One region of the Halomonas sp. XH26 genome, then DNA from elsewhere that is predicted to be linked to it. Evidence: predicted binding sites of a transcription regulator. Region 1 holds the regulator's gene; each other region holds the start of a gene.
The links. Region 1 encodes sigma-54, which starts transcription at its own class of promoters, with help from an activator protein. Its sites were predicted from a motif close to TGGCACNNNNNTTGCTNT; they were not measured.
Positions count from the first base shown of each region.

Region 2: a site for sigma-54 is predicted at 1,960-1,977, ahead of J4377_RS17635 (urease accessory protein UreD). Genes of this name have one in related genera too.
Region 3: a site for sigma-54 is predicted at 2,038-2,055, ahead of J4377_RS12040 (sugar phosphorylase). Genes of this name have one in related genera too.

Region 1 is NZ_CP071889.1:2,357,265-2,361,634, reverse strand. It holds gene pmbA (metalloprotease PmbA) at 1-64, shown strand, start outside; gene J4377_RS10995 (HPr family phosphocarrier protein) at 136-405, opposite strand; gene rapZ (RNase adapter RapZ) at 451-1,365, opposite strand; gene ptsN (PTS IIA-like nitrogen regulatory protein PtsN) at 1,440-1,910, opposite strand; gene hpf (ribosome hibernation-promoting factor, HPF/YfiA family) at 1,915-2,223, opposite strand; gene J4377_RS10975 (RNA polymerase factor sigma-54) at 2,321-3,736, opposite strand; gene lptB (LPS export ABC transporter ATP-binding protein) at 3,842-4,370, opposite strand, start outside.
Region 2 is NZ_CP071889.1:3,864,881-3,869,250, forward strand. It holds gene J4377_RS17625 (PepSY domain-containing protein) at 1-637, opposite strand, end outside; gene J4377_RS17630 (hypothetical protein) at 657-938, opposite strand; gene J4377_RS17635 (urease accessory protein UreD) at 1,036-1,920, opposite strand; gene J4377_RS17640 (metal ABC transporter solute-binding protein, Zn/Mn family) at 2,374-3,342, shown strand; gene J4377_RS17645 (metal ABC transporter ATP-binding protein) at 3,366-4,148, shown strand; gene J4377_RS17650 (metal ABC transporter permease) at 4,152-4,370, shown strand, end outside.
Region 3 is NZ_CP071889.1:2,618,230-2,622,599, reverse strand. It holds gene J4377_RS12045 (TlpA disulfide reductase family protein) at 1-129, opposite strand, end outside; gene J4377_RS12040 (sugar phosphorylase) at 236-2,005, opposite strand; gene nrdR (transcriptional regulator NrdR) at 2,243-2,746, shown strand; gene ribD (bifunctional diaminohydroxyphosphoribosylaminopyrimidine deaminase/5-amino-6-(5-phosphoribosylamino)uracil reductase RibD) at 2,746-3,912, shown strand; gene ribBA (bifunctional 3,4-dihydroxy-2-butanone-4-phosphate synthase/GTP cyclohydrolase II) at 3,985-4,370, shown strand, end outside.

The sequences.
Region 1 (4,370 bases):
TACCCGTGGCAGTATTCACACGGGTAGCTGGCTAATTGATGCAATGACCGTCGCTGGTAACTAACACCTTAGCTAACAGCTCAGTTAACACGTTGGCTGATGCTGTTTTAATGATGTCAGTGGTATTCACTGATGTTAGTGCTCTTCGTCAAAACGTGCGTCGAATAGTGCTTCAATGGCCTCTAGTGCTTGTTCGGCGTCGTCGCCTTCCGCATGGACTCTAAGTTCAGTGCCACAAGGGGCGGCCAGCATCAATAACGACATAATGTTGGCCGCATCAGCCATTTGCTGTTGTTTGTAAACGTGAATGTTGGCCGAAAACTGTTGGCTACACTTGACGAGTTTTGTCGCTGCACGAGCATGAAGGCCGCGCTGATTAGTGAGTGTTAAGGTTCTTTCTGGCACTCTGGTTCCTTTTAGCCGAGTGGGGTCGTGAAGAAAAGGCGTTGCTTATTGCGCGTTTGTTGAAGGCTCGGATGTGGAGGGCTGCTGTTCACTTAGGGTGTACTGCAGGCCTAGCTCACGATGACGGAGTTGAACCTCTCCCGCTTGTTTCACCAGCATTTGTGCCAGTTGTTCCACCATATAGACAGAACGGTGCTGCCCGCCGGTACAGCCAATAGCAATAGTCATATAACTGCGCTGGCTATTTTGGTAAGCGGGTAGCCACTTTTCCAACCATGTCTGGATATCATTGCGCATTTCTTCTACGACGGGATATCCCTTAAGAAAGTTGATGATGTTCGCGTCACGCCCAGTGTATTGGCGCAGCGTAGGGTCCCAGTAGGGATTTGGTAAGCAGCGCACGTCAAAGACGAGATCAGCGTCAAGTGGGACGCCACGTTTATAGCCAAATGACTCTAGTGTCAGCGTTAATCTATCTTCACGCTGTTGGGCAACCTGATCCGTTATTCGGCGGCGCAGGTCATGAACCGACAGACGCGATGTGTCGATCATCAGGTCGGCAAGATCACGGATGTCGAGCAGGGTTTCTTCTTCTTTATTGATGGCCTCTTCAAGCGTCATGTCACTATCACGCGTAAGAGGGTGGCGACGACGCGTGGCTGAGTATCGCTCAAGAAGAATTCGCGCATCGGTGGTTAGATAGATAACCTGGAAGTGAATGCTTTTCTGACGCAAAGATTCAAGCATTTTTGGCAGCTGCTTTAGCGCAGCTGGTAAATTACGCGCATCGATACTTACCGCTAGTTGAGGGCGTGCCCCTTGCTCGCGAAGCTCATCCACAAGGGAGCCGAGTAACATGGCGGGCAAATTATCGATGGCACAATAGCCAAGATCTTCTAACGCTTGTAAGGCGATAGATTTACCGGACCCTGAACGGCCGCTAATGATCACCAGTTGCATAGAGTTTCTCTTGGCATGCCAATAAAAATGGAGGTAAACGTTAAACTAGTAGGCAGTGTCTAGCGGTGGACCATTTAGGTAACAGGTTGTTCACGAATTTTTGCTGTAATAAGGTCCAATAGCTCACGTTGGCTAGCCGCTCTACGAAGCTGCTGACGTGTGTCAACGTTGTTCATGATGGACGCCACTTGCCCTAATAAGGCTAAGTGCGTGTCGTCCGCCTCTTCGGGCACTAAAAGTACGAAAACAAGGTCGACGGGGTCGCCATCAATAGCATCGAAATCTACTGGCTCAGCTAACTTTAAAAAACCAGCGATAGGCGAGCTGCAGTGAGGGCTACGGGCGTGAGGAATAGCAACGCCGTTGCCTATTCCAGTGCTACCCAAACGCTCACGACCAATCAGGCGGCTGAAGACTTCTTGGCTATCTAGGCTTGGCGTGTTTTGCGCAATAAAGGTGCTGAAAAATTCCAGCACCCTTTTTTTGCTGCCCCCGGGGACGTCATACAGCACGCGCTCCGGGGGAAGAATAGTTTCCAACGTCATTGAGTTAACGCACGCCAGCGCCTTGGGCGCGAGCTTGTGCTTTTTCCTTGTGTTTAACGAGTTGACGATCAATTTTGTCCGCTAGTGCATCAATCGCAGCGTACATATCGTTGTCTAATGCTTCTGCGTGTAGATCGGCACCTGCAGCATGCAGGGTGCAGGCAGCTTGCTGGCGCTCCTTTTCAACAGATAAGGTCACTTGTACGGTGGTGATATTGTCATAATGGCGCTCAACGCGTTCCAGCTTCTCATTTACATAGTCACGCAAGGCGTCAGTCAGATCTACGTGATGACCAGTGATATTTACTTGCATTGACGTGCTCCTTATCCATCGGACTGTTCTTCGATTGTAACCCTTTTTGCGCTATTGCAAAGCCCTTAGACAGACTTTGTTCGTTAGCACTGTTTTATTAGCGTAAACGGCGGCGTTCGCTTGAAGAGGGTATACCCATCGACTCGCGATATTTGGCCACCGTTCGCCTTGCCACATTAATGCCACCCTCTTCCAATAGCGCCACGAGGCGGCTGTCTGAGAGAGGTTTCCCGGGCGGTTCATCTTGCACCAGTTTTTTGATTCGAGCGCGGATGGCGGTGCTGGAGTGACTGTCACCGCCGTCCTGGCCACTTACTTGGCTTGAAAAGAAGTATTTGAGCTCAAACACTCCGCGCGGAGTATGAATGTATTTCTGGGTGGTGACCCTGGAAATAGTGGATTCATGCATTTCTACGGCGTCTGCGATATCGGCTAAAATCAGCGGTTTCATGGCTTCTTCGCCGTGTTCCAGAAAGCCTATCTGGCGAGCTATGATTTCTCGGCCCACCCGCAGTAGCGTATCATTTCGACTTGAAAGGCTCTTGATGAGCCAGCGAGCTTCTTGGAGATGCTCTTTTAAAAATTGGTTATCTTGGCTCTTGTCAGCCCGTTTGATCAGGCTTGCGTAGTCAGGTTGAATGCGCAAGCGCGGCAATGCCTCAGGATTTAGCTCCAGGTGCCATCCTTCGTGGTCATGGCGTACGACTAAATCTGGCGTTACATAGCTGTCATCAGTGTCGCCAAAGGCACTTCCTGGGCGAGGATCAAGGCTGCGGATCAAGCGGATGACATCATCAAGCTGCTCATCATCTAGACTTAACCGCCGCTTTAGCAAACGCACATCATCCTTACCAAGCGCTTCCAGAAATTGACGCACTAACCGCTTGGCAGGCATAAGCAGCGGTGTATCTTCCGGTAGTGAGGCGAGCTGCAGCATTAAACACTCCCGCAGGTCGCGAGCAAATACACCGGTGGGCTCAAACTGTTGAAGACGAAGCAAGGTTGTTTCAACTTCACGCTGGCTAAGGCCTTCATGCCCTTGGGCTTTAAGTCCTTCGCGAATGTCATTGAGAGGCTGGGTTAGGTAGCCGTTGGCATCCAGTGCATCGATGAGGCTTTCAGCAATGGCGTGGTCGCGTGGTGAAAAATCTGTCATGGCGAGTTGCCAAAGTAAGTGGCCATGCAAACTTTGACCAGCGGCTTGACGCTCAAAGTCAGGCCCCTCGCTGCTGGCACCATGGCTACCAAGGTCTTGATAAGTGTCTGACCAGTCACTGTCAGTTGAGAGTTCGTTAGGAATGCTTTCGGACCATTCAGCTTCCTGGGGTTCACTAACGGCCTGTTCGCCGAACTCATCTTCCTGCTCAAGCATTGGATTGGCATCAAGTGCTTGCTGAATTTCTTGACGGAGGTCCAGCGTTGATAGCTGTAACAGGGCGATGGCCTGCTGCAGCTGAGGTGTCATGGTCAGCTGTGTACCGATACGCAATTGAAGAGAAGCTTTCATGACCATCTGAGAACCGCTCGTTAATCAGAAAGCTCCACCCTAGTGCGAGTTATGGCTTGGTGCAAGTGCAATAAGTATGCCACCACTACTATTTTTTCTACAGATGGCTGTTTACAAGCGGAAATCAGCCCCCAAGTAAACGTCTCTTACCCGCTGGTTGTTGAGAATTTCCTGAGGGGGGCCACTGGCGATGATATGGCCGTCACCTACAATGTAAGCAATATCGCAAATATCCAGTGTTTCCCTGACGTTATGATCAGTGATCAGCACGCCGATATGGCGCTTTTTGAGGGCTCGAATGATCGTTTTAATATCGCCCACTGAGATTGGATCAACGCCGGCAAACGGCTCATCAAGCAGGATAAAGGCAGGCTCGGTCGCGAGGGAGCGGGCAATCTCAACACGTCTACGCTCTCCGCCCGAAAGACTCATGCCGAAGTTGTCACGAATGTGCGTGATGTGAAAATCTTCCAGTAGCGACTCAAGGCGCTGCTCCCTGGCGCTACGATCGAGCTCTTTGCGGGTTTCCAGGATTGCCATGATGTTGTCGGCGACGGTAAGTTTGCGAAAAATAGAGGCTTCCTGAGGCAAGTAGCCAATACCAGCCATTGCACGTTCGTGCATGGGGGCATGGGTTAAA
Region 2 (4,370 bases), 1.5 Mb from region 1:
AGGCGCGCTCTACTCCCCAAGGCATATAGAGCGACATGAGCGTTATCAAGCCGGTATAGGTAATCATTAGCTGAAAAGGCAGCGTTAACACAGAAAATGCATTGTGCGCATCAAGCCAGCTACGGGCGCCCTTTTGGGGCCGGAAAGCAAAAAAGTCGCGCAGGATTTTTTTATGGGTTATCACGCCGCTAATGATTGCCACGAACATCATCATGGTGGCGATACCAATGAGCCAGCGGCCATAGACGGCGGGGAGATGATGCAATTGAAAATGGAATCGGTAGAAAAAATCCCCCCCACGCGTTTCTCGCGGGGTAACCAACGCCAGAGTGGTTGGGTCAAGTACCGACTGCTCTCTCCCATCCGCCCCAAACCAAACGGCTGTCGAGACCGACATGCGCTCATTAGGAAAGGTAATCTGCCAGCTTCTCGCCGATGAGGCATGTTCAGCAAGATAGTGCTGCCAGTAATCAGCCAGACGTCGGTTATCCCACTCAGCGTTCGCGACGACACTCGGTAGTTCGGGCTGCATCCATAACGAAATACTCTCTTTGAAGTAACTCAGGGTGCCCGTCAGGAAAACAGCAAACAGCAGCCAAGCAGCTAACAAGCCGCACCATGTATGCAGCTGAGCCATGTTACGCCTCACGCTGCGCTTAGTGGATGCCATAGGTAGCCACCAATAGAAGGCCGCAAGCGGCGAGACCGATAGCCCCCCAAAGGCGTATCAAAATCGGCGTGATAAACGACCAAGTCGCCACGCCCGCCCAAATAATGAAGCTCCCCATCATTCCGATACGCAGAGACATCATGATATCTAGCGGTAAGCCAAGCGCTGCCACCGAGAACAGTGCAGCGACTATATAGCCGCCAAGCGTCGCGGCCAGGATGCGTAAGATAAGCAGCCAATACGAAGAGGGTAAAACGTTAAGCAGCATGGTGCATCTCGGTGCAGGTCACAAACAGCCATCTTAATGCAAAAGGTTTTCATTTGCATTAGTGACAATAACTTATTTAGCACCTGCTGCATAACGTTTAGGTTAACCAAATGCGCGGCGTGTGGGCGGCGCGAGCGATCCAGCGTGGGCGCAGTAAATGCCAAGCCTGCTCACACAGCGCCCAGGCTTCATTACGTGAGTTTCCGAGGTAACGTAATAACAGTACGCCCTGGCGAACGGTGACCGCCCAACGCGGGTTGTCCGGCAGCGCTTCACGTAGTGCATCAATCGCCGCACCGGCATCTTCTAAACCAACCGCCCACAGCGTGGCTTGCACCGTGGCTCCCCCCTGCCCCCAGCGCCCATTAAAACGCGGATGTGCAGGGTCTAATGGTTGGCGTTCAAGCCACAGCGGCTTGCCATCTAGGGTTAAACGAAAGTGCTGCTCAATGCGGCCTGTCACATAGGGAATTTCACTGGCGGGGCGGCCTAGCGCCATGATTTCCCAGCCCAGGCAGCGGGCACTGCGATGCAACGCAATATGCGTTCGCTGAGTGCCTTTGGAGCCATCAAAGGCAATGGTTTCCTGAGGCAGCCATTCAAGGATGCCGCCATCTGCCACGTTCAGTTCAGTCTGTTGGTTCCAGGCTACGCCCTGACTGTCAGCTTTATAAAGCTTGTTAGCCGCAGGCGTGGTGAGCAGCGCGTGGGCACCACGCTCGATGTGGGCGCGAATCGTCAGGGCATCGCCACTGACTAAACCACCGGGTGGATGCAGCACGTACACATGGCAAGCTTCTGTGCTGCCTTCTGGGTAAAACGGGCGCTGTACTCGTAGGGGCCCTTGGTGACGAGCCTGCACCAACCGGGTTGTGCCCTCACGGTCAGCAAAACGCAGCGCCAACGATGCCGCCCAGTGGCGCTCGCCATCAAAGCGATGGCCTGAGCCAGCAGCAGGTGTCGCAAGTTCACACAGAGTCATGGGCGCTATCGCTTCCTGTTGGTCAATATTTCAACTTGAAATGCAAGGAATGCGCCAAAATGGTGAAAAGTGCTTATGCGCCGCCATAGCGCCCGTATGAGATGGAAAAAGATAGTTTTCAACCTGCCCATTCCGCACCAAAAAGAATCAATCTAAAGACAGACTGCACCACGGCTGCACACTTATGCGTTTTGCTCGCGCCCGCCCACCTGGCTTGCTGGCCGTACTTGGTGATCATAAGTACCGTCGGCGATATTTTGGTTCTCTTGACATTCCATACAGAACGCCAGAAACTTAGCCAAGGCTATACTTCTTGCTTAATGCAAAATAAATTTCGCCTTACCACATTGTTTATCACTCATCGGTCAAACACTTATTGATCACACACTCATCAGTCCTTAACCCAATCTGTCTCAACCTATCGTTTAAGCTGGCATTCCGGCTGGGGGAATCATGGCAACAAGATACGCAATTGCTCTGGCAAGCCTACTTCCACTAAGCAATGTCGCCTCCGCCGGCGAGGCGCCGCTCAATGTGGTCGCGACCATTGGGATGATTGCCGATATCACCCAGGAGATCGGTGGTGAGTGCGTTAACGTAGACGCACTGATGGGGCCAGGGGTTGACCCCCACCTTTATCAGGCAAGCGCCAGCGATGTGGCGACACTGCGAAACGCAGAGCAGATTTTCTACTCAGGCTATTCGCTGGAAGGCCAGCTAGGCGACGTACTGGAAAGGTTCTCCGAGCGCACACCTACGCTTGCCGTTGCTCCTGCCTCGATTGACCCCGCATCGTTGATTACCTCACAGGATGTGTACGGCATTGATCCTCATCTGTGGATGGACGTTTCTTTATGGGCGCAAACACTGCCCACGCTCAACGAAGCGCTGAGTGAAGCGCGCCCCGACTGCGCCGCGACATTTGACGCCAATACCGAACGCTATCAGGCTCAACTGCTTGCCCTGCACGAATGGGTAAAAGACAGTATTGCCAGCATTCCCGATGAGCAGCGTATTCTGGTCACCGCTCACGATGCTTTTGGCTACTTTGGCCGCGCCTACGATATCGACGTGGAAGGCATACAGGGCATCAGCACAGAATCGGAAACGGGTATTGCTGATATTCGCAACATGACAGATATTGTGGTGGACCGCGCGATTCCGGCCCTTTTCATCGAGAGCACCATTAACCCGCGCACGGTTCAGGCAGTCATTGATGCCGCCCAACAACGGGGCCAGACTGTCGAAATTGGCGGTGAACTCTACTCCGATGCCATGGGCGACCCGGATACGGTCGATGGCACTTATATGGGTATGATCTACCGCAACACCCAGCATATTGTCGAAGCACTTGGCGGTACGCTGGCACCGCTTCCCGATGAAATGAACGATTGGGCTAACGAGTGGAAGCTCGCTCACTAATCATTCAACAAGGCACCGCAACAATGGCGACACCCGTAACGACCGACACAGCGCTCAGTATTCAGAACCTGACCGTCAGCTATCATAATCAGCCCGTTCTCTGGGATATTAATCTGGAGATTCCTACCGGCGTGATGGCAGGCATTGTCGGCCCTAACGGGGCGGGTAAGAGTACGCTGATCAAAAGCCTGCTGGAGCTTGTACCATCGCTTTCCGGCGAGGTCATGGTGCATGGTCGCCCCTACGTCTCACAGCGCAGGCGCGTTGGCTATGTGCCGCAGCGCTCCAGCGTTGACTGGGACTTCCCCACCACAGCGCTGGATGTGGTCACCATGGGTCTTTATGGCCGCCTGGGCTGGTTCCGGCGGCCCGGCCGCAAAGAGCGCAAGGAGTCACTGGAAGCCTTGGAAATGGTGGGAATGAGCGACTATGCTGACCGCCAGATCAGCCAGCTTTCCGGCGGCCAGCAGCAACGGGTATTTCTGGCCCGCGCGCTGGTGCAACAGGCTGATGTGTACTTTCTCGACGAGCCCATGGCCGGGGTTGATGCCACCACGGAGCGGGCCATTATCGACATTCTGCGCCGTCTGCGTGACGCGGGTAAAACGTTGATTGTTGTCCACCATGACCTGCAAACCGTACGTAACTATTTCGACTGGCTGCTGCTGCTTAACGTACGCGTGATTGCCAGCGGCAAGGCTGAAGACGTATTTACTATCGATCATCTCCGTCAGGCGTACGGTGGCCAGATTGCCCTGCTGAACGATAGCGACTCCCTGATGTTCGCTGCTTCGAAGGTGAAATAACCCATGCAGTGGCTCGACCTTCTATCTGACTACACCTTTCAAAACGTGGTGATTGGCGCCTCTCTGCTGGGGCTGATCAGTGGCCCACTGGGTTGCTTTGCGGTGTTACGCCGCCAGAGCCTGCTCGGCGACGCCATCTCTCATGCAGCACTGCCCGGCGTGTGTTTAAGTTTTATCATCACCGGCAGCCGCGATATCGGCGGGGTGATCATTGGCTCACTG
Region 3 (4,370 bases), 260 kb from region 1:
GCTGACCGCTACGCTATGTCGCCGCCCTAGTAACGCCCCCACCAAAAGCGCTATCAGAAATGTCACTATTAAAACTAGCTGATGGAGGCTGAAGCCCAAAGGGCCAATTGCAATGCTTTGTTGCAGCATAATTAACTATTATCTCAGTCAATGTTGAATGCTGCAGTATCTCAGCAGTCGATTATTTGACGATTATATTGCCTAATTGCTGAGACATTATGCCGCAATGCACCTTTCACGTGTCTGTCACCATCCATCTTATTGCATAGGGAGGAAGCGCGGTTTCCTCCAGGGCGTTTTGCAGATCTAAAGCACGCCAAGCATGTTGGCTAAGTGCCTGCTCAAGTGCTTCTCCTACATTATCTAATGGCAGTAGCGTATCGGTGACATTAAACAGGGCAAGCAGGCGGCGGCCGTCGCTTAGCGGGCCTCGCTCAATGGCTAACACGTCAGGCGGCGTGGTCAGTACGCGTTGTGTGGCGTTGGGGTGGAAGCAGGGCTCTGTGCGCCGAAGTTCCAGCAAGCGGCTAAGCGCATGAAACACATCGTGAGTCGGCGTTGAGGGGCTTTCGAGTAACAGTGCTAGCTCATCACGCTGCCAGCGGCGTCGATTAATTGAGCGCAATCGGCCGCTGCGCTCCACTCCTTCGACATCGTTAAGCGTGCCGGTCAATGTATGAATATAGAGGGCGGGAATGCCCTGGAGCGTCAGCATAATAGCTTGGCTGCACAGGAAGCGGGCAATTTGCCAGGGGTCTGGTCCTCTGCGCGTGCCGCGCATGGCCTCAAACCAAGTAATATTGATTTCGTAGGGCGAGTCACTGCCATCGGGATTGCTGCGCATGCTGACAAAGCCACCAAAGCGATGCATCAGTTCTAGCAGTGCATCTCGCTCATGATCGGGTAGCACCCCTTCTAAAGGGCGCACGCCAATACCATCATGGCTCGCGGTGAAGTTTAAATAGGTGCAGTGTCTGGGCAATATCGGCAGGCTGGAAAGCCATGTTTGAAGGGTAGTGGCTTCACCGCGGGTGAGCGTGTGCAATAACAAAGGGGGCAGGGCGAATTGATAGACCATGTGAGCTTCGTCTGGTGCCCCGTTGGCTAACCGCTCTAGGCCAAAGTAACTGATGTTTTCTGCGTGAGGGACATTGGTCTCGGTAATTATCAGCGTGCCCGGCGCTATTTCATCCACAATGGCGCGCAGTAAACGGACCACCGTATGGGTTTCGGGAAGGTGGATGCATGGCGTTCCCAGACGCTTCCATAAAAATGCCACTGCATCCAGGCGAATGATACGCACGCCCTGTTGGAGGTAAAACAGCAGGATGCCAACAAACTCGAGCAATACGTCAGGGTTTTCAAAGTTTAAATCGATCTGATCTTCTGAGAAGGTTGCCCATACATGGCGCGTGCCCCGGCGCGTGGAAATGGGCACTAGCAATGGGCTGCTACGTGGTCGAACCACGTCAGAAACATCGGTTTCTGGGTCTATTTCTATAAAGTAATCACGACCTGGCAAACTTCCGGTTAAATAATCCACAAACCACAGGGATTCGCGAGACACGTGGTTTAGCACTAAATCGCCCATCACGTCATAGTGGCTTGCTAGCTCACGGATGTGCTGCCAATCACCTAGCTCTGGATTAACCTCGCGGTAATGAATGACTGAAAAGCCATCATCGCTACTCCAAGGAAAAAAAGGCAGCACATGCACGCCGCTAATACGCTCCCCCAAATAGCGTTGAAGAAACTCATTCAGCACAGCAAGAGGAGGCGTTTCCTCTGCCACAATGGAATCACCGTAGCTAATGACCCATTGATCTTTTTCGCTCCACGTTGGTGCATTATCGCCTTCAGCCGCGGTATTTTCTGTTATGGCTGGCGCCTGTGATGCACTGCGAAAGTGGTCAATGTGTTGTCCAAGACGGCGTTGTACCTCGCTGGCGCGGGGGCCGTAGAGGTGCGAAAGGAAATGGTGGACTGTCTGCTCAAATGGGGTCATAGGGGTTTCCTCTTAAACAACCTACGACAAACGCTGCAGCTTGTGTGCCAAATCGTTACAATGCTAGGTTAACGCCGCGTTTAAAGAAGCGACTATTTTTGCTTGCAAGCGCCCTTAAACTGCATGTCGTTGTAGCGCGTGGCTACTCCGCTGCTAATAAAAGTTCACAATATGCTTATATGTGCCGTTATCCGCACAAGCTGACACGCTGCACGTACTGACAACAGGTTGACTGCCATGCATTGCCCTTTTTGTGGTGCTAATGATACTCGAGTGACCGACTCGCGGCTGGTAGCCGACGGTGACCAGGTGCGCCGTCGTCGCCAATGCGCTAGCTGCCAAGAGCGCTTCACCACGTATGAAACCGCAGAACTGATTATGCCGAGGGTCGTAAAATCCGACGGCTCACGCGAAACCTTTAACGAGAGCAAGCTGCGTGCAGGCATGTTGCGAGCGCTGGAGAAGCGTCCGGTAAGTGCCGAGGCAATAGAAGCCGCCGTTGAGCGTATTCGCCAATCGCTTCGTGCCCGCGGGGACCGCGAAGTAAATGCGCGGGATATCGGTGAGGCCGTTATGAAGGCATTAAGCAACCTGGATCAGGTGGCGTATATTCGCTTTGCATCGGTATATCGTAAGTTTCAGGATTTAGACGAATTTCGCGCTGAGATAGACCGTCTTTCTCAAGATCCTGGCGATCACCCTGCATCAGCCCACAGCGATCCACATCGCGGAGAGGCTTGATGAACGAGTTGATGGAGAGAGGCTTTACCAGCGCTGATCATCAATTTATGGCGCGTGCTCTGCAATTGGCGGCGAAAGGGCTGTATACAACAGACCCCAACCCCCGGGTAGGCTGTGTTATTGTCCGCTACGATCAACACGCGGAAGGGCAAGTGGTTGGCGAGGGCTTTCACCTCCGTGCTGGCGAACCTCATGCAGAAATCCACGCGCTTAACGCCGCTGGTGCAAAGGCAGAAGGCGCAACGGCTTATGTCACGCTGGAACCTTGTTCCCATACAGGACGCACTGGCCCTTGTGCCGTTGCGTTAGCGGATGCCAACGTTGCCCGCGTGGTGGTCGCAATGGTTGACCCTAACCCTTGCGTTAGTGGACGCGGTATCACGCGGCTTCGGGAATCAGGAATTCAGGTAGATGTTGGACTGTTGGAAGAGGATGCCCGTGCGTTAAATCCTGGCTTTATTTCCCGTATGCAGCACAAACGTCCCTTTGTACGCTTAAAAATGGCCATGAGCCTGGATGGCCGCACTGCCATGGGCTCTGGAGAGTCGCAATGGATTACTGGCCCAGAAGCTCGTAGCCAAGTGCAGCGTCTGCGAGCGCGTTCAAGCGCTATTTTGAGCGGCGTTGAGTCCGTCATTATGGATGATTCACGGCTAACAGTGCGCGCAGACCAGTTGGGGCTCGATAACGCGGATACAATTAGTCAGCGGCAGCCACTACGCGTTATTTTGGATTCGCGTCTGCGGTTACCGTTAGCGGCAGCTTGTCTTCGTGAACCCGGCCGCACATTGATTATTACCACTGAACACCACAGTGAAGAAAAACGCCAAAAGCTGGAAGCTGCAGGCGCTGACATTAAGGTACTGCCCGCGGCTCAAGAAGGCCGAATCGACCTTGCAGACATGCTGAACTGGTTGGCTGAGCATGAGCTGGTAAATGAGCTGCTGGTGGAAACCGGCGCTACGCTGGCAGGCGCGCTGCTAGATGCAAATGCGGTGGATGAACTGCAGTTATTTGTTGCTCCCACGCTTTTGGGTGGCGAGGCTCGACCACTATTTGCGTTGCCCGGGATGACCCGCATGGCCGACCAAAAGCGTTTAACTATTAAAGAAATTCGAGCCGTTGGGAGTGACTGGCGCATCATCGCTAAACCGTGCACTGACTAGCGCGCCGGGCCAGAGCAAGGTACCCTGACGCGCGAAATCGCATGTGTTGCGACCACTTATTTTGGAGATTCCATGGCGCATTCCTCTTCAGAGGGTTTGTCCCCTATCGCTGAGCTGGTGGAAGATATCCGCCAGGGCAAAATGGTGATTCTCATGGATGATGAGGATCGCGAAAACGAAGGTGATATCATCATGGCGGCCGAAAAAGTTCAGGCCGAGCATATCAACTTCATGGCGCGTTATGCCTGTGGGCTTATTTGTATGCCCATGACTCGCGAGCGTTGCGAGCAGCTAAACCTACCGCTGATGGTGCGTGATAACGGCTCTGGTTTTGGCACTAAGTTTACGCTCTCCATTGAAGCGACCGAAGGTGTGACCACCGGCATCTCAGCAGCTGATCGTGCGCGTACTGTTCAAGCGGCAGTGGCGGCGAATGCCAAGCCGACGGATATCGTACA